One region of the Achromobacter sp. 1012554356 genome, then DNA from elsewhere that is predicted to be linked to it. Evidence: predicted binding sites of a transcription regulator. Region 1 holds the regulator's gene; each other region holds the start of a gene.
What was found. The regulator LexA, encoded in region 1, represses DNA repair genes until DNA is damaged. The targets are predictions, from matches to a motif close to ACTGTATNNNNATACAGT.

Region 1 (5,472 bases):
CGCAAGAAGGCCGATGCCGAGCTCAAGAAGCTCAAGCTCATGTCGCCCATGTCGGCCGAAGCCACCGTGGTGCGCAACTACATCGACACGCTCATCAATCTCCCCTGGAGAAAGAAGAGCAAGATCAACAACTCGATCAGCAACGCCGAAACGGTGCTGGACAACGACCACTACGGTCTGGAAAAGGTCAAGGAACGGATCCTCGAATATCTTGCCGTGCAACAGCGCGTGGACAAGGTGAAGGCGCCGATCCTGTGCCTGGTTGGCCCTCCGGGCGTCGGCAAGACCTCGCTTGGCCAGTCGATCGCCAAGGCAACGAACCGCAAGTTCGTGCGCATGGCCCTGGGCGGCGTGCGTGACGAAGCCGAGATCCGCGGCCACCGTCGCACGTACATCGGCTCGATGCCCGGCAAGATCGTGCAGAACATGTCGAAGGTCGGCGTGCGCAATCCGCTGTTCCTGCTTGATGAAATCGACAAGCTGGGCATGGATTTCCGCGGCGATCCCTCGTCGGCCCTGCTCGAAGTGCTGGATCCGGAACAGAACCACACGTTCCAGGACCACTACATCGAGGTCGACTTCGATCTGTCCGACGTCATGTTCGTGGCCACCAGCAACACGCTGAACATCCCGCCGGCCCTGCTGGACCGTATGGAAGTGATCCGCCTGTCGGGTTACACCGAGGAAGAAAAGATCCACATCGCCCGCGACCATCTGCTGCCCAAGCTGATGAAGAACAACGGCGTGAAGGAGACCGAGCTGACGGTCGACGACAGCGCGCTGCGCGATATCGTGCGCTACTACACCCGCGAAGCCGGTGTCCGTGCGCTCGAGCGCGAAGTGGGCAAGATCTGCCGCAAGGTCATCAAGCAGTTGCTGACCCAAAGCGATCGCGCCAAGGCCGAGGGCAAGACGCTCGAGGTCAAGGCGGTCAACGTCACGGCCGACAACCTCAGCGATTTCCTGGGTGTGCGCCGCTACGCCTTTGGCATGGCCGAGAAGGAAAACCAGACTGGTCAGGTGACCGGCCTGGCGTGGACGGAAGTCGGCGGCGACCTGCTGACGATTGAAGTCGCGGACATGCCCGGCAAGGGTGTCATCCAGCGCACGGGTTCGCTCGGCGACGTGATGAAGGAATCGGTCGAGGCAGCGCGCACCGTCGTGCGTTCGCGGGCTCGCCGCCTGGGCTTTGCCGACAGCGTGTTTGAAAAGCACGACATGCACGTGCACGTGCCGGAAGGCGCGACGCCCAAGGACGGTCCGTCCGCGGGTATCGCGATCACCACGGCCATGGTGTCGGCGCTGTCGCGCATCCCGGTGCGCGCAGATGTCGCCATGACGGGCGAGATCACGCTGCGCGGCGAAGTGCTGCCCATCGGCGGCCTGAAGGAAAAGCTGCTCGCGGCTCACCGCGGTGGTATCAAGACGGTTCTGATCCCGGAAGAAAACGTCAAGGATTTGGCGGAGATTCCGGACAACGTCAAGAACCACCTTGAGATCGTGCCGGTGCGTTGGATCGACAAGGTGCTTGAACTGGCCCTGGAACGTCTGCCGGAGCCGTTGGCCGAGGAAGAAGCCGTCAAGGATGCCCTGGTTGCCAAGCCGGCTGAACCCGGCTCGACCGACCCGGTCATGAAGCACTAATGGCGTCTTGAACGCAGGACGCTCTCGAAAGAGGGCGTCCGAAGCCCAGGGGTGGCGCAAGTGTAGCGAACGCCCCGAAAGCAAAAAACCCCGCTCACATGAGCGGGGTTTTGTTTTTTGAGCTTGGGCCCCCCTGCAAGGGGCGGGGCGCAGGCCGCATGATGGCGGCCCGACTTTACATAGGCCGAGCCCGGCCTAGTGCAGCGCCTGGGTGCGGATGAGGCCCACTGCAATGCCTTCGAGCGCAAATTCCTGATCGGCCTTGACCACGATGGTTTCGAAGTCGGGATTTTCGGGCAGCAGCTCGATGTGGCCGTTCTGGCGCTGAAGGCGCTTGACCGTGACATCGTCGCCAATACGAGCCACCACGATCTGGCCATTGCGGGCTTCAGATGCCTTTTTGACAGCCAGCAGGTCGCCTTCGAGGATGCCTGCGTCGCGCATGCTCATGCCGCGCACCTTGAGCAGATAATCGGGCGCCTGTGCAAAGAGGCTAGGGTCTACGCCGACTTCGCGTTCAACGTGCTCGGCTGCAAGAATCGGGCTGCCTGCCGCAACGCGGCCGACGAGCGGCAATAGGAGCTGGGCGAGGGCGGGGATGGGAAGCGAGGACTGGACCGGTGTGGTGGCGTCCTTCAAGCGGATGCCGCGCGAGGCGCCGGCCGTGAGTTCGATGGCGCCCTTGCGAGCCAACGCCTTGAGATGGTCTTCGGCGGCGTTGGGGGAGCGGAAACCCAGGGCCTGGGCGATTTCGGCACGCGTCGGCGGAAAGCCGGTGCGCGTGACCGTTTGCCTGATGAGGTCCAGGATTTGTTGTTGGCGATCCGTGAGTTTGCTGGCCATGGCGATGATCCGTTGCGAGCGGACTGTACATATATACAGCGCCATTCTGGGGGACGCAGCGCAAAAAAGCAAGCCGGTCGCGAGGCCAACAAAAACGGGACCCGCAGGTCCCGTTTTTGGTTGAAGACGGCGCGGCGCCGCCTGGCGATTTACAGCACGGCCGCGATGCCGGCTGCGACCTTGTCGATGTTGCCGCTGTTCAGCGCGGCCACGCAGATGCGGCCGCTGGACACGGCGTAGACGCCATGTTCTTCGCGCAGCCGGTCCACCTGAGCGGCGGACAGACCCGAATACGAGAACATGCCGCGCTGCTTCAGCACGAAGCTGAAGTCCTGCTTGCCGCCGTGCTCTTTGATTTTGTCGACCAGTTGCGCGCGCATCAGGCGGATGCGATCGCGCATGCCGGCCAGTTCTTCTTCCCAGAGGGCGAACAGCTCGGGCGTGTTCAGCACCGTGGAGACGACCGTGCCGCCGTGCGTCGGCGGGTTGGAGTAATTGGTGCGGATGACGCGCTTGAGCTGGCTCAGCACGCGGGTGGCTTCGTCCTTGCTGCCGGCCACGACAGTCAGTGCGCCAACGCGCTCGCCATACAACGAGAACGACTTCGAGAACGACGAGCTGATGAACATGGTCATGTCCAGGTCGGCGAACAGGCGCACGACCGAGGCGTCTTCCGTCAAGCCGTCGCCAAACCCTTGGTAGGCGATGTCCAGGAACGGGACCAGGTTGTTGTCCTTTACGACAGCGGCAATTTGCTTCCACTGATCGGGGGTGGGATCGGCGCCGGTGGGGTTGTGGCAGCAAGCGTGCAGCACAACGACGGTCTTGGCGGGCGCGGCCTTGAGGTCGGCCAGCATGGCTTCGAAGTTCAGCCCGCGGGTGGTGGCGTCGTAATAGGCATAGGTGCCGACTTCAAAACCGGCGCGCTCGAACAGGGCGCGGTGGTTTTCCCAGCTGGGGTTGCTGATCAGAACCTTGGAGCCCGGCAGCAACTGGCGCAGGAAATCGGCGCCAATCTTCAGGGCGCCGGTGCCGCCCAGTGCCTGCGTGGTCAGCACACGGCCGGCGGCGGCCAGCGCGGAATCCTTGCCCAGCAGCAGCGCTTGCGCACCGGCGTTGTAGCCGGCGATGCCTTCGATCGGCAGGTAGCCGCGAGCAGCAGCGGCCTCGATGCGGGCGGTTTCAGCCTTGCGCACTGCGCCCAGGAGCGGGATCCGTCCCTGATCATCGTAATACACGCCCACACCCAGGTTCACTTTACCGGGGCGGGTGTCCGCGTTGTATTGTTCGTTCAGGCCAAGAATGGGGTCGCGCGGCGCGAGCTCGACGGAATCGAATAGGGTGCTCATGAGACTCTGATGAGGTGGGTGGACGCAGTACGAAGTGCTGTGGATAATGGGGGGTTTACCCTGGAACAGTCTAGCATGCCTAAGAGCGCAATAGACCCAAGCGCGGGGGCTCCCGCCGCAGGTCCGGGATTCGTCGATTTCCCTGACAGCCCGTTTCATCTCTATCAACCCTATCCGCCGGCGGGGGACCAGCCCACGGCCATCGCAGGGCTGACCCAGGGTGTCGAAGACGGTCTCATGTACCAGACGCTTCTGGGCGTGACCGGGTCAGGCAAAACTTACACCATGGCCAATGTCATCGCGCGCATGGGCCGCCCGGCGCTGGTCCTTGCACCCAATAAGACATTGGCCGCGCAGCTCTACGCCGAAATGCGCGAGTTCTTCCCGAAGAACGCGGTGGAGTATTTCGTTTCTTACTACGATTATTACCAGCCCGAGGCCTACGTGCCGACGCGCGACCTGTTCATTGAGAAGGACTCGTCCATCAACGAACACATCGAGCAGATGCGGCTGTCGGCCACCAAGAGCCTGCTCGAGCGGCGCGACACGATCATCGTGGGCACGGTGTCGTGCATCTACGGTATCGGTAACCCCGGCGACTATCACGCGATGGTGCTGATCCTGCGCGCCGGTGACCAGATCGCCCGGCGCGAGATTCTCGCGCGCCTGGTTGCCATGCAGTACACGCGCAACGATGCCGAATTCACGCGTGGGGTTTTCCGCGTGCGCGGCGAGACCATCGACATCTTCCCGGCGGAAAGTGCCGAGCTCGCCTTGCGTGTCACGTTGTTCGATGACGAAATCGAAACCCTGGAACTGTTCGACCCGCTGACGGGCCGCATCCGCCAGAAGTTGCCGCGATTCACCGTCTATCCTGGCTCGCACTACGTGACGCCGCGCGATACCGTGCTGCGCGCCATCGAAACCATCAAGGAAGAGCTGCGCGAACGCGTCAAGCGCTTCGTCGATGATGGTCACCTGGTGGAGGCCCAGCGTCTTGAACAGCGAACCCGCTTCGACCTGGAAATGCTGCAGGAACTGGGTTTCTGCAAAGGCATCGAGAACTACTCGCGTCATTTGTCGGGCGCCGCGCCGGGCGACCCGCCACCGACCCTGATTGATTACCTGCCGTCCGACGCGCTGATGTTCATTGACGAAAGCCACGTCACGATCGGCCAGCTCAGCGCCATGTACCGCGGCGACCGCTCGCGCAAGGAAACGCTGGTGCAGTACGGCTTCCGGCTGCCCTCGGCGCTGGACAACCGTCCACTCAAGCTCGAGGAGTTCGAAACCCGGATGCGCCAATGCGTGTTCGTATCGGCAACGCCGGCCGCGTACGAGCAGGAGCACGCGGACAACGTAGTGGAGCAGGTGGTGCGTCCCACGGGGCTTGTCGACCCGATCGTGCAGGTGCTGCCTGCCCGCACGCAGGTGGATGATCTGCTGGGCCAGATCAAGACTCGCGTTTCGCAAGGCGACCGCGTGCTGGTCACGACGCTGACCAAGCGGATGGCCGAAGACCTGACCGACTTCCTGAGCGAGCATGGCGTGAAGGTGCGCTACCTGCACTCGGACATCGATACGGTCGAGCGCGTCGAAATCCTGCGCGACTTGCGCTTGGGCACCTTCGATGTGC
Region 2 (5,472 bases), on a different contig from region 1:
ACGGACGCGATCATCGAGGCCGAGGTGCCCGAGTCGCTGTACCAGGAGCTCAACCTGCGGGACGGCGAGATCCTGCTCGCGCGTCCCCGCCGGGCGCGCATCTTCGCGGTGCAACCATGACGACGACCGATACCTCCGTTGAACTGGCCCCGGCGCTGGCTGCGCGCTGGCGCGATCTGACGGCGCGTCTGGCGGACATCCAGCGCCGTTATCCGGATGCCGCGCTGGCGTCGTCGCTGGCGGCCGAAGACTTGGTGCTGACCCATGCCATCTACGACTCGGGCCTGGACCTGGAAGTCTTCACGCTGGACACGGGCCGGCTGCACGCCGAGACGTTGGGCGTGCTGGACGCCGTGCGTCAGCGCTACGGCCGTGAAGTCACCGTGTACCGGCCCGTTCAGGCGGCGGTCGACGAACACGTCGCGGCGCATGGCGCGTATGCCTTTTACGAAAGCGTCGACCTGCGCAAGGCCTGTTGCCAGATTCGCAAGGTCGAGCCGCTCAAGCGTGCGCTGTCCGGCCGCGGCGCCTGGATCACCGGGCAGCGGCGCGCGCAGTCCACGACGCGCGGCGAGCTGCAGCTGGAAGAGGACGATGCGACCTTCGGCCTCTACAAGTTCAACCCGCTGGCCGAGTGGAGCGAGGACGAGATCTGGTCCGCCATCCGCGCGCTCGGCATTCCCTACAACCCGCTGCACGACCAGGGCTACCCGTCCATCGGTTGCGAACCCTGTACGCGCGCGATCCGCCCCGGCGAAGACCTGAGGGCAGGGCGCTGGTGGTGGGAGTCGTCCGACTCGAAGGAATGCGGCCTGCACGCGGGCAACCGGGTCATCACCATTTCAAAATTGTTTTAGGGGAATACCTATGTCTGCCGTGATCCAACGCAGCCACCTGGATTGGCTGGAATCGGAAGCGATCTTCATCCTGCGCGAAGTCGCCGCCGAATGTGAAAAGCCTGTCCTGCTCTTTTCGGGCGGCAAGGACTCCGTGGTGCTGCTGCGCCTGGCCGAAAAGGCCTTCCGGCCGGGGCGCTTTCCGTTTCCGCTGATGCACATCGACACCGCCCACAACTTCGACGAGGTGATCGCCTTTCGCGACGCCCGCGCGGCCGAGCTGGGCGAAACCCTGATCGTGCGCAGCGTTGAAGACTCGATCAGGCGCGGCAGCGTTGTGCTGCGCCGCGAGACCGATTCGCGCAACGCGGCGCAGGCGGTGACGCTGCTGGAAGCCATCGAGGAGTTCGGGTTTGACGCCTGCATCGGCGGCGCGCGCCGCGATGAGGAAAAGGCTCGGGCCAAGGAACGCATCTTTTCGTTCCGCGACGAGTTCGGCCAGTGGGATCCCAAGGCCCAGCGCCCCGAACTCTGGAACCTGTTCAACACCCGCGTGCATCGCGGCGAGAACATGCGCGTCTTCCCGATCTCGAATTGGACCGAGCTGGACGTCTGGCAGTACATCCAGCGCGAACAGCTGGCGCTGCCCCCGATCTATTTTGCGCATGAGCGCGAGGTGGTGCGCCGCAAGGGCCTCTTGGTGCCGGTCACCCGCCTGACGCCGCCGGCCGACGGCGAACAGGTCGAACGCCTGTCCGTCCGGTTCCGCACCGTGGGCGATATCTCGTGCACGTGCCCGGTTGCCTCCGACGCCACCGACACCATGGCCATCATCGCCGAGACCGCCGTGACGGACATCACGGAGCGCGGCGCCACGCGCATGGACGACCAGACTTCCGAGGCCTCGATGGAGCGCCGCAAGAAGGAAGGCTATTTCTGAATGAGATGACGCGTCGGCGCATGCCGGCGTCTGGGGAACTACATGAACGCACTGAACGATTCCTTTCTTTCCGGCGCCGACACCGGCGTGCTGCGCCTGATCACGGCCGGCTCCGTCGACGATGGCAAATCCACGCTGATCGGCCGCCTGCTGTATGACAGCAAGGGCGTCTTCGCCGACCAGCTGGACGCGATTTCACGCGCCAAGCACAAGCGCGTGGCGGGCGACGGCATCGACTTTTCGCTCTTGACCGACGGCCTGGAAGCCGAGCGGGAGCAGGGCATCACCATCGACGTCGCCTACCGCTACTTCTCGACGCCTTCGCGCAAGTTCATCATTGCCGACGCGCCGGGCCACGAGCAGTACACGCGCAACATGGTGACCGGCGCGTCCACCGCGGACGTCGCCGTCATCCTGATCGACGCGACTCGCGCCGCCGACGGCAAGCTGCTGCCGCAGACCAAGCGGCACAGCACCATCGCGCGCCTCTTGGGCATCCGCCACATCGTGGTCGCGGTGAACAAGATGGACCTGGTGGATTGGGACCGCGCGGTGTTCGAACGCATCCGCGACGCCTATGCGGACCTGGCGGTCAAGCTGGGCATTCCCCACTTCGACGCGTTGCCGTTGTCGGCGCTGAGCGGCGACAACGTCGTCACGCTGTCCGGCAAGACGCCCTGGTACGAAGGGCAGCCGCTGCTTGCGCTGCTGGAATCGCTGGACCTGTCGGGCGACGGCCGCACCTTGCCGCTGCGCTTTCCGGTGCAATGGGTGTCGCGCCATGGCGGCGATCGCGCGGACGATTTTCGCGGCTATGCCGGCCGCGTTGCCAGTGGCGTGCTGCGCCCCGGCGACGAAGTGACGGTGCAGCCGTCGGGCGTGACGGCGGTGGTGCAGGAGGTGCGCGCCTTTGATCGTGCGCTCGATGAAGCTGTGGCCGGCGATTCGATCACGTTGGTGCTGGACCGCGATGTCGACGTGTCGCGCGGCGACGTGATCGTGCACACCGCCGCGCCGGCGCAGGTGTCGCGCGAGTTCGAAGCCGAGCTGTGCTGGCTGGATGCGCAGGCGTTGAATCCCGCGCGCAAATATCTGCTGAAGTCGGGCACGCGGCTTACGTCGGCGAAGGTGCGTGCCGTGTTATCGCATCGGGATATTCATGAACTGCAGGAGGTCGAGAACACCGAAGGCACGCTGCGCATGAACGACATCGGCCGCGTCACGCTGACGACTCGCGAGTCGTTGGCGGTTGATCGTTATGACGATGTGGCGGCGACCGGCGCGTTCATTTTGATCGACGAAACCACGCATCAGACCGCTGCGGCGGGGATGCTGCGGTAAACCGCAAGACAGGTGAAAAAACGGGCCCTGGGGCTCGTTTTTCTATGTTGTTTTTCGTCCAAACCCAATGCTGGTGCGGGTTTCCGGGCCATCTCGCAAGATGAAATCGAATTGTTCAGACGATGTCTTCTTCTTGCGGTAAAGTTGGGCTGTCTTACGAAAAGGCTTTTGGTGCTTGTCAAAACCACTGTGTTTTTGTACAGTAGTTTTTATGGCACGCACCGATCATTCTTTTCCCGCCGGTTCTGGGTCCCCGGCTGCCGCCCCCGCCGCCTTGCGCGGTCGGGGTGCGGTTACTAATGTTCGGCATCGCTTTCAGCGCGATGACCGCGTGCAGGTCGACGACGGCTGGTCAGCTTCCGGCCTGCCTGCCGACTTTGTTGAGTCCGTCCCCGATTCAGCCTTTGACGGTTCAGCCTCCGACGCCTCAATCTCGCAGACTGCAGGCCCCGCTGGCAGCGCCACCGTCATTCCCATCCTGCCCGACACGCGCTCCGCGCCGCCCGCACCCAAGACCACGGTCACGGCGGAAGAGGCGCGCAAGATCCTGTCGCGCAACGATTCGCCGGATATCCCTTTTGACGTTGCCGCCAACCCGTACCGCGGGTGCGAGCACGGTTGCGTGTACTGCTATGCCCGGCCCACGCATTCCTACCTGGGCTATTCGCCGGGGCTGGATTTCGAAACGCGCCTGGTCGCCAAGGCCAATGCCGTGGAAGCCCTGCGCGCGGAACTTGCCCGTCCCGGCTACAAGCCGTCGCCCATCAATATCGGCTCGGCCACCGACGCCTATCAGCCCATCGAGCGCGACTGGCGCCTCACGCGCGGCATGCTCGAACTCGCGCTCGAAACCCGCCATCCGGTCACCATCGTCACCAAGAACGCGCTGGTCGCCCGCGACCTGGACTTGCTGGCAGCCCTGGCGCAGCAGAACCTCGTGGTGGTCTACATCAGCATCACCACGCTGGACGCCGGCATGGCCCGCACGCTCGAACCCCGCGCCGCTGCGCCGTGGCGCCGCCTGGAAGCGGTGCGCAGCCTGACCGACGCCGGCGTGCCGGTGGGCGTGCTGGTGGCGCCGGTCATCCCGTTCATCAACGACGAGTCCATGGAGCACATCCTCCAAGAGGCCAAGGCGGCTGGCGCCCATTACGCCAGTTACACGGTCCTGCGCCTGCCCTGGGAGGTCAAGACCCTGTTCGAGGACTGGCTCAACGCTCATTACCCGGACCGCGCGCAACGCGTCCTGCACCGCATCGAAGACCTGCGCAACGGCCGCCGCAACGATCCCAACTTCGGGTCGCGCATGCGCGGCACGGGCATCTGGGCCGACCTGCTGCGCCAGCGCTTTACGGTTGCCACGCGCAAGCTGGGGCTTAACCGTACGCGCCTGTCACTCGATTGCAGCCGGTTTGTACCGCCTGCGGGTCCCGGCGCGTCGGCATCCCTGTTCGATGGCGCGGCGCCCGGTGGCGAGGCTACGGGCAATGCGGTCAGCTCCGGCACCGCCGCTACCGATTTTCAATCCCCGGTTGATGCGAAAGCGTCTTCAGGGGTCCCTTTTCCTGGTGGTTTGCCTGCGGTCAGCGGCGCATACGGGCGCGGTGCGCGCCAGTTGCGCGCCATGGCGGCTGGCCAATTGTCTTTGTTCGATTGACCGCAGGCCGCAGTTGCCTCGGGTGCATGCCAGGGCGAATCGCCCCGGCGCTGGAACGTTTATCCAAGGAGTTCCCATGAACACCGCTGATTTTTCCGTCCTGCCGGATGAGCTCGTCGTTTCCCTGAATCCGCTGCGCCGCGGCGCCAGCCGCGCTCGGGCCTTCTGCGCCCGCCTGGCAGGCATGGCCATGCCCTGGAACGGCACGATGTCCGGCCAGCCCGCGCGGGCCACACGCATGCCAGCCCGCTGGCCGTTCCCGCCGGCGCCCACGCCCGAGGAAGTGTCGGGCGGCGCCCGGGTGGCTGGCGTAGCAGTGGGCGGTGGTGTGCCCGACGCTGGCGCAACGGTAGCCGGCGCACCGGGGGCTGACGTCCCTGCGGCCGGCTCCCTCGCGGCGCTCCCCGTTGCGGGCGCATCCGCCGTCTCCCCGGCGGCGTCTGCCGCTGCGGTGGCGCGTGATCACAGCATCGGAGACGCCAAGGCGCAGCCGGTGGCAAACCAGCTCACGATGAAAGCCATGATCACGGACGTGGTGCTGGTGTTGGCCTGGGGCGCGATGATCCCCGGCCTGATGTGGTTGGGCGTGGCCGGCGGCTTCTGATGGCCGCGGCGCGGGGTTCAGCTCGATCCCAGCAGGATCACGCCCGCCAGAATGGACACGCAACCGGCCAGACGGCCCACGCCCACTTTTTCCC
Region 3 (5,472 bases), on a different contig from region 1:
GCGCGCGTGCTCGCGCCGCGATAGATACCCCACTGCCCGCATCTTCAGCGACGGCCCCTTGCGCGCCTGCTTGCCGTCGGACGTTGACGCCTCGCCGTCGTTGTCGGCAGCGTCGGCACGCCGGCCGCGTGCGGCGCCGCGCTGATCGGAACTTCGCTGTTCGGAACTGCGGTGCCACAGGCCGGAAGATTCAGCGCCATCGGCCGAATCGTCAGACGCCGCGGTCTCGCGGGCCACCCGCGCATCGGACGTGCGCCGCAAGCCTTGCGGCTTGGCGACCGTTTCGAATTCGTCGTCCAACCTGGCGCGTTGGCGTTCGGCGGACGCGGGAGTCGATTTCCAGCTCATGCGCTTTTCTGCTTGCTAAACAAAACAAAACGGCAGGCCCATGTTGGCGCCTGCCGCAGTTTCCCAGCCCAGCCGGGCCGGCGTTGGGGCTTGCCCGAACCGCGGCGAGCCCTGTCGAATGCCCCGAAATTACTCGGCGGTGTCTTCCGCCGTGGGCACGAATTCAGCGGCGCGGCTGACGATACCCTGGTTTTCGCGGACGCGGTTTTCGATCTCGATGGCCATGTCCTTGTGTTCTTTCAGGTATTCGCGGACGTTGTCCTTGCCCTGGCCGATGCGGTTGCCGTTGTAGCTGTACCAGGCGCCCGACTTGTCGACGACGTTGGCGGCCACGCCGAGGTCGATGATTTCGCCTTCGCGCGAGATACCCGCACCATACATGATGTCGAACTCCGCCTGCTTGAATGGCGGCGCCACTTTGTTCTTGACGACCTTGACGCGGGTTTCGTTGCCGACGACCTCGTCGCCCTTCTTGATGGAGCCGATGCGGCGGATGTCCAGGCGCACGGACGCGTAGAACTTGAGCGCGTTGCCGCCAGTGGTGGTTTCGGGGTTGCCGAACATGACGCCGATCTTCATCCGGATCTGGTTGATGAAGATGACCATGCAGTTGGTCTTCTTGATGGTGGCGGTCAGCTTGCGCAGCGCCTGGCTCATCAGGCGGGCCTGCAGGCCGGGCAGCGAATCGCCCATTTCGCCTTCGATTTCGGCCTTGGGAACCAGGGCGGCCACGGAGTCGACGACGATCAGGTCGACCGAACCCGAGCGCACCAGCGCGTCCGTGATTTCCAGTGCCTGTTCGCCGGTGTCCGGCTGCGAGATCAGCAGGTCGGCCAGGTTGACGCCCAGCTTGGAGGCGTACTGCACGTCCAGAGCGTGTTCCGCGTCGACGAAGGCGCAAGTGCCGCCCACCTTTTGCATTTCAGCGACGACCTGCAGCGTGAGCGTGGTCTTGCCCGACGATTCCGGACCGTAGATTTCAACGACGCGGCCGCGCGGCAAACCGCCGACGCCCAGTGCGATATCCAGACCGAGCGAGCCCGTGGAAACCACCTGAATGTCGTGCGAGACCTCGTTGTCGCCGTAGCGCATGATCGAGCCCTTGCCGAACTGCTTTTCGATCTGCGAGAGTGCGGCGGCAAGCGCCTTGGCTTTTTCCGAAGCGGCGGCCTTGGTGGTTTTGTCGTCCATGAGGAGTCCTGTCTGTAACGTATCTGGAAGTCGGAAAACTGCGGGTCTGGCAATGAGGATCAGATTATGGCATCGGATTGTACTGGACAAATAACCAGTGTGCCAGTTCTTTGCACGTATACCCTGAGTGGCAAGCCCGGCGGCGTATGACAGAATCCGGAGCGATCCCGGTATTTTGCCCTTTTTCCGCCCCCGGGCCGGTGTGTTTCTTCCTAGCAGCAGCCCATGCGTATCCTGATTGCCGAAGACGACAGCATCCTGGCCGACGGCCTGTCCCGCTCGTTGCGCCACAACGGCTATGCCGTGGATGCCGTGCGCGACGGGCTTTCCGCCGATTCCGCGCTGGCCGCCCAGGCTTTCGACCTACTCATCCTGGATCTCGGCCTGCCGCAACTGGCCGGCCTGGAAGTGCTGCGCCGCCTGCGCGCCCGCAATTCCGCCCTGCCCGTTCTCATCCTGACCGCCGCCGACAGCATCGAACAGCGCGTCAAGGGCCTGGACCTGGGCGCCGACGACTACATGGCCAAGCCCTTCGCGCTGTCCGAACTCGAAGCCCGAGTGCGGGCGCTGACGCGGCGCGGCGCGGGCGGCGGCGCCACGATGCTCAAGCACGGCAAGCTGCTGTTTGACCAGACCGGCCGCGTCGCCATCGTCGACGACCAGACGCTGGATCTGTCGGCCCGCGAAGTCAGCCTGCTCGAGATCCTGCTGACCCGCAGCGGACGCATGGTCAGCAAGACCCAACTCGTGGATCACCTGTGCGAATGGGGCGAGGAAGTCAGCACCAACGCCATCGAGGTCTACGTGCATCGCCTGCGCAAAAAGCTGGAGCCCAGCGGCGTGAAGATCGTCACCGTGCGTGGCCTGGGCTACTGTCTTGAGCGGGACCAGGGTGCGGCGTACCTCGCAAGCTGAGCCCTCCCCAGAGCCGCTCAACCAGGAAGCCCTGGACATCATGCAAGCCGGGTCCAAGGGCCCGAGCTTCGCGCCGCCCCAGCGCTCGCTGCTGGGCGAGATTCTGGACTGGATGCTGGCGCCGCTGTTCCTGCTGTGGCCCATGAGCGTCGCCATCACCTACGTGGTGGCGCAGAACATCGCCAACGTGCCTTACGACCGGGCGCTGGCCAACAACCTGCATGTGCTGACGCGTCAGGTTCACGCGCAGGATGGCCGCGCGGTGCTGAAGATGACCGATGCCGCGCGCGACGTGCTGCGCGCCGACGAAACCGACAGCGTGTTCTGGCTGGCGCTGGGCAGCCGCGGCGAATACCTGGGCGGCGACCGCGCGCTGCCGCTTCCCGCCACGGTGGGCCAGCCCCGCCCCGGCGAGGTCCAGTACGAGGACGACACGCTGCGGGGCTTCGGTATCCGGCTGGCCTTCACCTGGGTGGATCTGCACCTGCCCGGCACGCAGCCGGCGCTGTTCATCGTGGCCGAGACCGTGGAAAAGCGCACGCAGCTCGCCAACGACATCATCAAGGGCGTGATCATTCCGCAGTTCGTGGTGCTGCCCATCGCCGTGCTGCTCGTCTGGTTCGGCCTGTCGCGCGGCGTGGCGCCCTTGAATGCGCTGCAGCAGCGGCTGCGCGCGCGGCGGCCCGACGACCTCTCTCCCATCGACGAGCGCGCCGCGCCGTCCGAAATCGCGCCGCTGGTCGCGGCCATGAACGACCTGCTGGACCGCCTGTCCGCCAACGTGCAGGCGCAGCGCCGGTTCGTGGCCGATGCCGCGCACCAGTTGAAGACCCCGCTGGCCGGGTTGCGCACACAGGCCGAACTGGCGCTGCGCGACGCCAGTCCCGAGGAAATGCAATCCAGCCTGCGCCAGCTCGTGACTGGTTCTGAGCGCGCGACGCGGCTCGTCAACCAGTTGCTGCTCCTGGCCCGCGCCGAGAACCCCAGCGCCATCGGGCTGACGCGCACGGACATCAACGCGATCGCGTACGAGCAGACCATGCACTGGGTGCCGTTGGCGCTGTCGCTCAGCACGGACCTGGGTTTTGAAGGGTCGGATACGCCCGTCGAGATCAACGGCAATCCCCTGCTGCTGGCCGAATTGCTGAACAACCTGGTCGACAACGCGCTGCGCTACACCCCGCGCGGCGGCCACATCACCGTGCGCGTGTTGCAGGCGGACAGCCAGGGCGTGCTGGAAGTCGAGGACTCGGGACCAGGCATTGCGCCCGAGGAGCGCGAACGTGTGTTCGACCGCTTCTACCGCGTGCTCGGCACGACGTCCGATGGCAGCGGACTGGGCCTGGCCATCGTGCGCGAAATCACACAGAAGCATCAGGCAAGCGTCGAGATCGGCGACCATCCCACCGAACACTCCAGCCTGCCCGGCACGCGCATCCGCGTCGTTTTTCCCCTCTATACGCCTGCGCCAGAGGCATCGGACAGCTAAGGACTATCCCTAGCACTCCCCTGTGAAATTACTATTTGTTTCAATTTTAAGATTCGAGTAAGGGTCACGTCAGAACCTCGTCAGCCTCGGCCCCCAATGTGGCGATAGCTCGATGTCGGTCTCGCCGGCGGAGGGTCAAGCACGGCGGAAAACCGCCGGCCTAAAAACGAGGAGACATCATGAGCACAACTACCATGGCAGGCCGCGGTCCATCCGCGGATCCGCGTCCGATGACCAAGGAGGAGCGCAAGGTCATCTTCGCGTCTTCACTCGGCACGGTGTTCGAGTGGTATGACTTTTATCTGTACGGCTCGCTCGCAGCCATCATTGCCCAACACTTTTTCTCCGGCGTGAACCCGACCGCGGGCTTCATCTTCGCGCTGCTGGCCTTCGCGGCCGGTTTCGCGGTGCGGCCGTTCGGCGCGCTGGTGTTCGGCCGTCTGGGTGACCTGGTCGGACGCAAATACACCTTCCTGGTCACGATCGTGATCATGGGCCTGTCCACGTTCCTCGTCGGCATCCTGCCCAGCTACGCCAGCATCGGCCTGGCCGCACCCGCCATCCTGATCGTCCTGCGCCTCTTGCAAGGCCTGGCGCTGGGCGGCGAATACGGCGGCGCGGCGACCTACGTTGCCGAACACGCCCCGCACGGCCGCCGCGGCTTCTACACGTCCTGGATTCAAACCACCGCGACGCTGGGCCTGTTCCTGTCGCTGCTGGTCATCCTCGGCATCCGCACGTTCATGGGTGAAGACGAATTCAAGGCCTGGGGCTGGCGCATTCCGTTCCTGATCTCGGTGGTGCTGCTTGGCATCTCCGTGTGGATCCGCCTGCAACTGAACGAATCCCCCACCTTCAAGCGCATGAAGGAAGAAGGCAAGGGTTCGAAGGCGCCGATCGCCGAATCGTTCGGCCAATGGAAGAACCTGAAGGTCGTGATCCTGGCGCTCCTGGGCCTGACCGCCGGCCAAGCCGTCGTCTGGTACACGGGTCAGTTCTACGCCCTGTTCTTCCTGACGCAAACGCTGAAGGTCGACGCCAACACCGCAAACATCCTGATCGCCATTGCGCTGCTGCTGGGCACGCCATTCTTCGTGATCTTCGGCGCACTGTCGGACAAGATCGGCCGCAAGCCCATCATCATGGCGGGCTGCCTGATTGCCGCGGCGACCTACTTCCCGATCTTCCAGGGCCTCACGCACTTCGCCAACCCGGCGCTTGAAAAGGCGCAAGCCACCGCCCCGGTCACGGTGATCGCGGATCCGAGCACGTGCTCGTTCCAGTTCAACCCCGTGGGCACGGCGTCGTTCACCAGCTCTTGCGACGTGATCAAGTCGTTCATGGCCCGCAACTCGGTGAACTACCGCAATGAAGCCGCCCCGGCGGGTTCGATGGCCCGCGTCAAGATCGGCAATGAAGAGTTCGCCTCGTTCGACGGTCGCTCGCTGGCGCCCGCCGAGTTCAAGGCCAAGGTCGCTGAACTCGACAAGACGCTGACCGCCTCCATCCGCAGCCACGGCTACCCGGCC
Region 4 (5,472 bases), on a different contig from region 1:
GCTCGGCCTTGCGCCCGCCGCGCGGCGGTCAGACGCGCGGCGCCAGGTCCGCCGACAATTCCGAGGCCGCACGCTGCAATGCGGCCACCACATCGGTCAGGCGCGCGCCGGAAAGACGTGAGCGAATCGCCGCCACGCTCAACGCCGCCACCACGTGCTGTTCGCGGTCGAACACCGGCACGCCCACGCCCAGCATGTCGGGAATGATGCGGCCCGGGTTGAGCGCATAGCCATTCTTGCGCGCGGCGGCGATGTCCTCGCGCAGCATGTCGGTGGACGGCAGATCGGGCGCCGCGCTGGCGTCATAGCGCGCCAGCACACGATCGATATCGTCGTTGGGCAGGAACGCCAGCAACGCCAGGCTGCCCGCCCCCACGCCCAGCGGGCGGCGGTGGCCGACTTCCAGCGTCAGGATCTTGATGGGAAAGTCGCCGGTCTTGCGGTCCACGCAGACCGCTTCGTGTCCCGAGCGCACGGACAGGAAGCTGGTGTCGCCCGTGGATTGCGCAAGCCGGAGCACGGCGGATTCGGCGATGGCCTTGATGCCGTGCCGGCTCTCGGCCGCCAGCCCCAGGATGTAGGATTCGCGGCCAAGGCTGTAGGTCTTGAGCCGGGGATTGAGCGCCAGAAAGCCTTCCTGCAGCAAGGCCGACAGCATGCGGTGCGCGGTGGGCGGCGTCAGGCCCACATCGCGCACGACGTCGGTCAGGCCCACGCCGCGCGCCGGCGCCGCCCCGACGTATTTAAGAATGCGCAGCACGCGGAAAATGCTTTGCGCGCCGCCGACGGCGTCGGCCGCGCGTTGGGGCAAACCTCCCATCAATGCACCGTCGTGCCGTCCGGCGGCGTCTGGTTCAGGCCCAGCGCGGCCTCCCAGCTACGCAGCGGCACGCAGGTCTGCAGGCGGACGATGGCTCGCTGGATCAGGGCGGGATGCAGTTCGTGGCCCACGTGGGTGGCGATGTCGATGGTGGAGTCGCCGTGCAGTTCGGCCAGGCGGGCCTGCGCCGCCTGCGCCTGCGAAACACTCATGACCGCGTCGTCGGCGCCGTGCAGCAGATGAATCGTGGTGTATAGCGGGGCGTTCTTGGGCAGTTGCGCGTAGCGGCCCGAGAACGCGATGACGCGGCCGGCCATGCCGTCGTGCGCCTGCACCAGCTCCAGCGCCATGATGGCGCCCTGCGAAAAGCCGGCCACCGCGGTGTCGGACTGCAGCAGGCCGAAGCGCGCCTGGGCTTCGCGCACGTAGGTTTCCAACTGCGGCATGGCCTGGGCCACGCGCTCGGCGCGGTTGTCTTCGGTGACGCCGCGCACGGAGAACCACTGCCGGCCCGCGCCGCCGCCGTCAAAGGCCTCGAAACCTTCGGGGATCAGCACGGCCGCGGTCGGAAAGGCCGCGCGCACCGCCTGGGCCAGGGGCTCCAGGCTGGCGGGCGATCCGCCCACGCCGTGCAGCAGGATGAAGAGCTGGCGCACGTCGACGCCCGGATCGGGAAGAAATTCGATAGAACTGGAAGACGCCATGAAACTGCTCCGTGCTGGCCTGGGACGGTGGGACTGCGCCCCGATTGCCGCATTGTAAAATGCGCCGCGCCCGGCATCGTACCGATGACGCGGGCCACCCTACACCTTCGTAATGCACACACCGAACATCGACTCGGGCGCCGCCGCGCCTGCCAGCAATACTGCCAACAACAATCAGCTGCACCGCGTGCTCAAGGCGCGCCACCTCACGATGATAGCGCTGGGCGGGGCCATCGGCACCGGCCTGTTCGTCGCTTCCGGCGCGGCCATCGCGCAAGCGGGTCCGGGCGGCGCGCTGATGGTCTATCTGGTGATCGGCCTGATGGTGTACTTCATCATGACCAGCCTGGGCGAGCTTGCCACGTTCATGCCGGTGTCGGGGTCGTTCTGCACTTATGCGTCGCGCTACGTCGATCCGGGCTTCGGCTTTGCGCTGGGCTGGAATTTCTGGGTGAGCTGGGCCACGGTGGTGGCGGTGGACGTGGTGGCGGCGCAGCTCGTCATGGCGTACTGGCTGCCGGACACCCCAGGATGGATATGGAGCGTGGCCTTCCTGGCGCTGACCTTTGGGCTGAACGCCTTCTCGGCGCGCAGTTTCGGCGAGGCGGAATACTGGTTCGCCATCATCAAGGTGGTGGCGGTGCTGTGTTTCATCGTGGTGGGCGTGGCGATGCTGGCCGGCATCATCCACGGCGGCGGGCCGGTGGGCATGGACAACTGGAAGGTGGGCGACGCGCCCTTCGTCGGCAACGCGGCGACGTGGGTGGGCGTGGCGATGGTGGTGGCCTATTCCTTTCAGGGCACCGAACTGGTGGGCGTGGCGGCCGGCGAATCCGAAAACCCCCGGCGCAACGTGCCGCGCGCAATCAACAGCGTGTTCTGGCGCATCCTGCTGTTCTATGTGCTGGCCATCCTGATCATCGGCCTCTTGGTGCCCTACACCGATCCGCAACTGCTGCGCAACGAGGTCGAGGACATCGCGGTCAGCCCCTTCACGCTGGTGTTCGAGCACGCGGGCCTGCTGTCGGCGGCCACGGTGATGAACGCGGTGATCCTGACCTCGGTGCTGTCGGCCGGCAATTCGGGCATGTATGCGGCGACGCGGATGCTGTTCAACATGGCGGCCGAGGGCCAGGCGCCCGCGCTCTTCAAGCGGCTCACCCCGCGCGGCGTGCCGCTGTATGCGCTGCTGGCAACGACGCTGCTGGCGTGTCTGTGCCTGTTCAGCGTGGTGTACAGCCCGAAGGCCGTCTACATCTGGCTGCTCAATTTCGCGGGGATGACGGAATTCATCGTGTGGCTGAGCATCGCGGTCAGCCATTACCGCTTCCGTCAGGGCTACGTGAAGCACGGTTACGACACCGCCAACCTGCCCTACAAGGCGGGACTCTTTCCGTTCGGGCCGCTGCTGGCGTTCGTGCTGTGCCTGGTGGTCACGCTGGGACAGAACTATCAGGCGTTCCTGGAAGAACGCATCGACTGGATCGGCGTGGTGTCGACGTACCTGGCCATTCCGCTGTTCCTGGGACTGTGGATCGGCCACCGGCTGCTGCGCGGCTCGCGCTGGGTGAAATACCAGGACATGCGGTTCTAGCACTTTCGGGGGGCCCTCTTCGGGGGCACTTTTCGATACGTCTGGCCGGCGCAAAGCCCGGTACAATACTGTACATTCATACAGGTATTGAGCACCGGGCGCTTTCGCCATGCAGTCCCCCGAACATATCCATCCCGCGTTGTGGCGCGCCACGCAGTTGGCCAAAGGCGCCGCACGCACCCTGCCAACCGGGCACGCGGCGCTGTCGGCCGAACTGCCGGATAACGGCTGGCCGCTCGGATCGCTCGTCGAACTGCTCACCCCCCATCCCGGCATCGGAGAAATCCGCCTGCTGCGTCCGGCGCTGGCCCAATTGGAAACGCGGCGTCCCATTGCCCTGGTGCAGCCGCCGCACGTGCCGCACATCGCCAGCTGGATGAGCTGGCGGCTGGATCCCCGGCAACTGCTCTGGGTGGCGCCCGAAAAACCGGTCGATGCGCTGTGGGCCAGCGAACAGATCCTGAAAAACGCCAGTTGCGGCGCGCTGATCTGCTGGCTGCCCCACGTGCGCCCCGAATCCCTGCGCCGCCTGCACCTGGCCGCCCAGGCCAGCGACCTGCTGTTCATCGCCGTGCGCCCGTCCCGCGCCGCGCAGACCGCCACGCCCGCCGCCTTGCGGCTGGCGCTGGCGCCCGCGCCCGGCGGCCTGTCCGTCCACATCCTGAAGCGCCGGGGGCCTGTCTGCGACACCCCACTCTACGTGGGCCTGGAGCCCGGCGCGCTTACTCCCTCTTCTCCCCGCCATGCGCCTCTGGATCGCCGCCTACCTGCGCTGCCTGCCGCTGGACGCCCTACGCCCGCACTGGCCGCATGAACAGGAGGCGTTCGCCGTTCTGGATCAGGAACGGGTCGCCGCCCTGACGCCCGCCGCCCGCCAGGCCGGCGTGACGCCCGGCATGCGCCGCGCGGGCGCGGCGGCCATCGCCCCTGGCGTGGAACTGCTGCCCCGCAATGCGCTGGCCGAGGCCGACGCCCTGCACGGCGCGGCGCTGGCCCTCTTGCAGTACACCCCCGAAATCGCCCTGGCCGACGGCGACACCGTGCTGCTGAACGTGGGCGCCAGCCTGATGTTCTTTCGGGGGCCGCGGGCGCTGAGCCGACGGGTCGCCGCCACGCTGCGCGCGCTGGATCTGCGGGTGTCGCTGGGCATGGCGCCCACGGCCAAGGGCGCCTGGCTGCTAGCGCGGCGCGCCGGCCGGCGCGTTCCCCGCCGCACACTGAAGCTATCCACCCTGGCGCGGCGGCTCGATGCCCTGCCGCTGTCGCTGCTGCCCCAGGCGCAAGACCGCCGCAACTGGCTGGACGACATCGGTTGCCACACGCTGGCGCACCTGCGCGCCCTGCCCCGCGCGGGCCTGCAGCGGCGCAGCGCGCCCGATCTGCTGCAGGCGCTGGACGCCGCTTACGGCCAGGTACCCGAACTCTACCGCTGGCTCGAACCGCCCAACCAGTTTTCGCGGCGGATCGAGCTCATGGACTACATGGAGAACACCAGCGCCGTGCTGGCCGTGGCGGGCCGGCTGGCCGAGCAGCTGGGCGGCTGGCTGACCGCCCGCCAACTGGCCGTGCGGCGCGTGGTGCTCAGCATGGACCACGAACGCGGCCGCCACGCCCGCCCGCCCACCGAACTTGAAGTGGCCCTGGCCCAGCCCATCTGGCAGGCGCCCCAGTTGCTGCATCTGCTGCGCGAAAAGCTCAACCACTTCACGCTGGAAGCCCCCGTCATCGCCGTGACGCTGCACGCGCCCGACACCGTCGAGCAGCCCGCCGCCAGCACCACGCTGTTCCCCGAGCCGGGCGGCACCGCCGCCGACCACGCGCGGCTCCTGGACCTGCTGGTGGCGCGGCTGGGCCGCGACCGGGTGCGCCATGCCCAGCCCACCGCCGACCACCGCCCCGAAGCCGCCAACGCTTGGGGCGACGCGCTTGCCGCGCCCGAACGCCCCGTCCCTCTTCCGCCGCTGCTCGACCGCCCGTTCTGGCTGCTGGAAACCCCGCAGCCCCTCAAGCTGTCGGGCCATCGCCCCCACTACGCCGGCCAGGCGCTGCGGCTGATGCGCGGCCCGGAACGCATCGAAAGCGGCTGGTGGGACCCCGCCCTGACCGTGCGCGATTACTTCGTCGCCGAAGACGCGGCGGGCGCGCGCTACTGGATTTACCGCGAGCGCGACGCCGAGGACGCGCGCTGGTTCCTGCACGGACTGTACGCCTGACATGCGCATGGACGACGACGCCCCCGATCCGCTGGACCCCGCTGAGGTCCTGGCCCAGTTGCCCGGCTATGCCGAGCTGCAATGCCAGTCCAATTTTTCTTTCCTGCAAGGCGCCTCGCACCCCGAGGAACTGGCCGCGCG

Region 2: a site for LexA is predicted at 3,304-3,321, ahead of AC6LJW_RS10585 (PA0069 family radical SAM protein). Genes of this name have one in related genera too.
Region 3: a site for LexA is predicted at 1,621-1,638, ahead of recA (recombinase RecA). Genes of this name have one in related genera too.
Region 4: a site for LexA is predicted at 3,186-3,203, ahead of imuA (translesion DNA synthesis-associated protein ImuA). Genes of this name have one in related genera too.

The regions. Positions count from the first base shown of each region.
Region 1 covers NZ_JCBANC010000004.1:122,689-128,160, reverse strand. The annotation lists gene lon (endopeptidase La) at 1-1,644, shown strand, start outside; gene lexA (transcriptional repressor LexA) at 1,840-2,487, opposite strand; gene AC6LJW_RS03205 (amino acid aminotransferase) at 2,637-3,836, opposite strand; gene uvrB (excinuclease ABC subunit UvrB) at 3,912-5,472, shown strand, end outside.
Region 2 covers NZ_JCBANC010000016.1:68,249-73,720, reverse strand. The annotation lists gene AC6LJW_RS10605 (sulfate/molybdate ABC transporter ATP-binding protein) at 1-120, shown strand, start outside; gene AC6LJW_RS10600 (phosphoadenylyl-sulfate reductase) at 117-857, shown strand; gene cysD (sulfate adenylyltransferase subunit CysD) at 868-1,776, shown strand; gene AC6LJW_RS10590 (sulfate adenylyltransferase subunit 1) at 1,819-3,117, shown strand; gene AC6LJW_RS10585 (PA0069 family radical SAM protein) at 3,329-4,774, shown strand; gene AC6LJW_RS10580 (hypothetical protein) at 4,851-5,378, shown strand; gene AC6LJW_RS10575 (EamA family transporter) at 5,396-5,472, opposite strand, start outside.
Region 3 covers NZ_JCBANC010000047.1:16,551-22,022, forward strand. The annotation lists gene recX (recombination regulator RecX) at 1-348, opposite strand, end outside; gene recA (recombinase RecA) at 478-1,539, opposite strand; gene AC6LJW_RS21505 (response regulator transcription factor) at 1,765-2,454, shown strand; gene AC6LJW_RS21510 (sensor histidine kinase) at 2,567-3,943, shown strand; gene AC6LJW_RS21515 (MFS transporter) at 4,138-5,472, shown strand, end outside.
Region 4 covers NZ_JCBANC010000062.1:3,612-9,083, reverse strand. The annotation lists gene AC6LJW_RS24475 (IclR family transcriptional regulator) at 29-820, opposite strand; gene ypfH (esterase) at 820-1,524, opposite strand; gene AC6LJW_RS24465 (amino acid permease) at 1,637-3,118, shown strand; gene imuA (translesion DNA synthesis-associated protein ImuA) at 3,228-3,932, shown strand; gene AC6LJW_RS24455 (Y-family DNA polymerase) at 3,862-5,331, shown strand; gene AC6LJW_RS24450 (error-prone DNA polymerase) at 5,333-5,472, shown strand, end outside.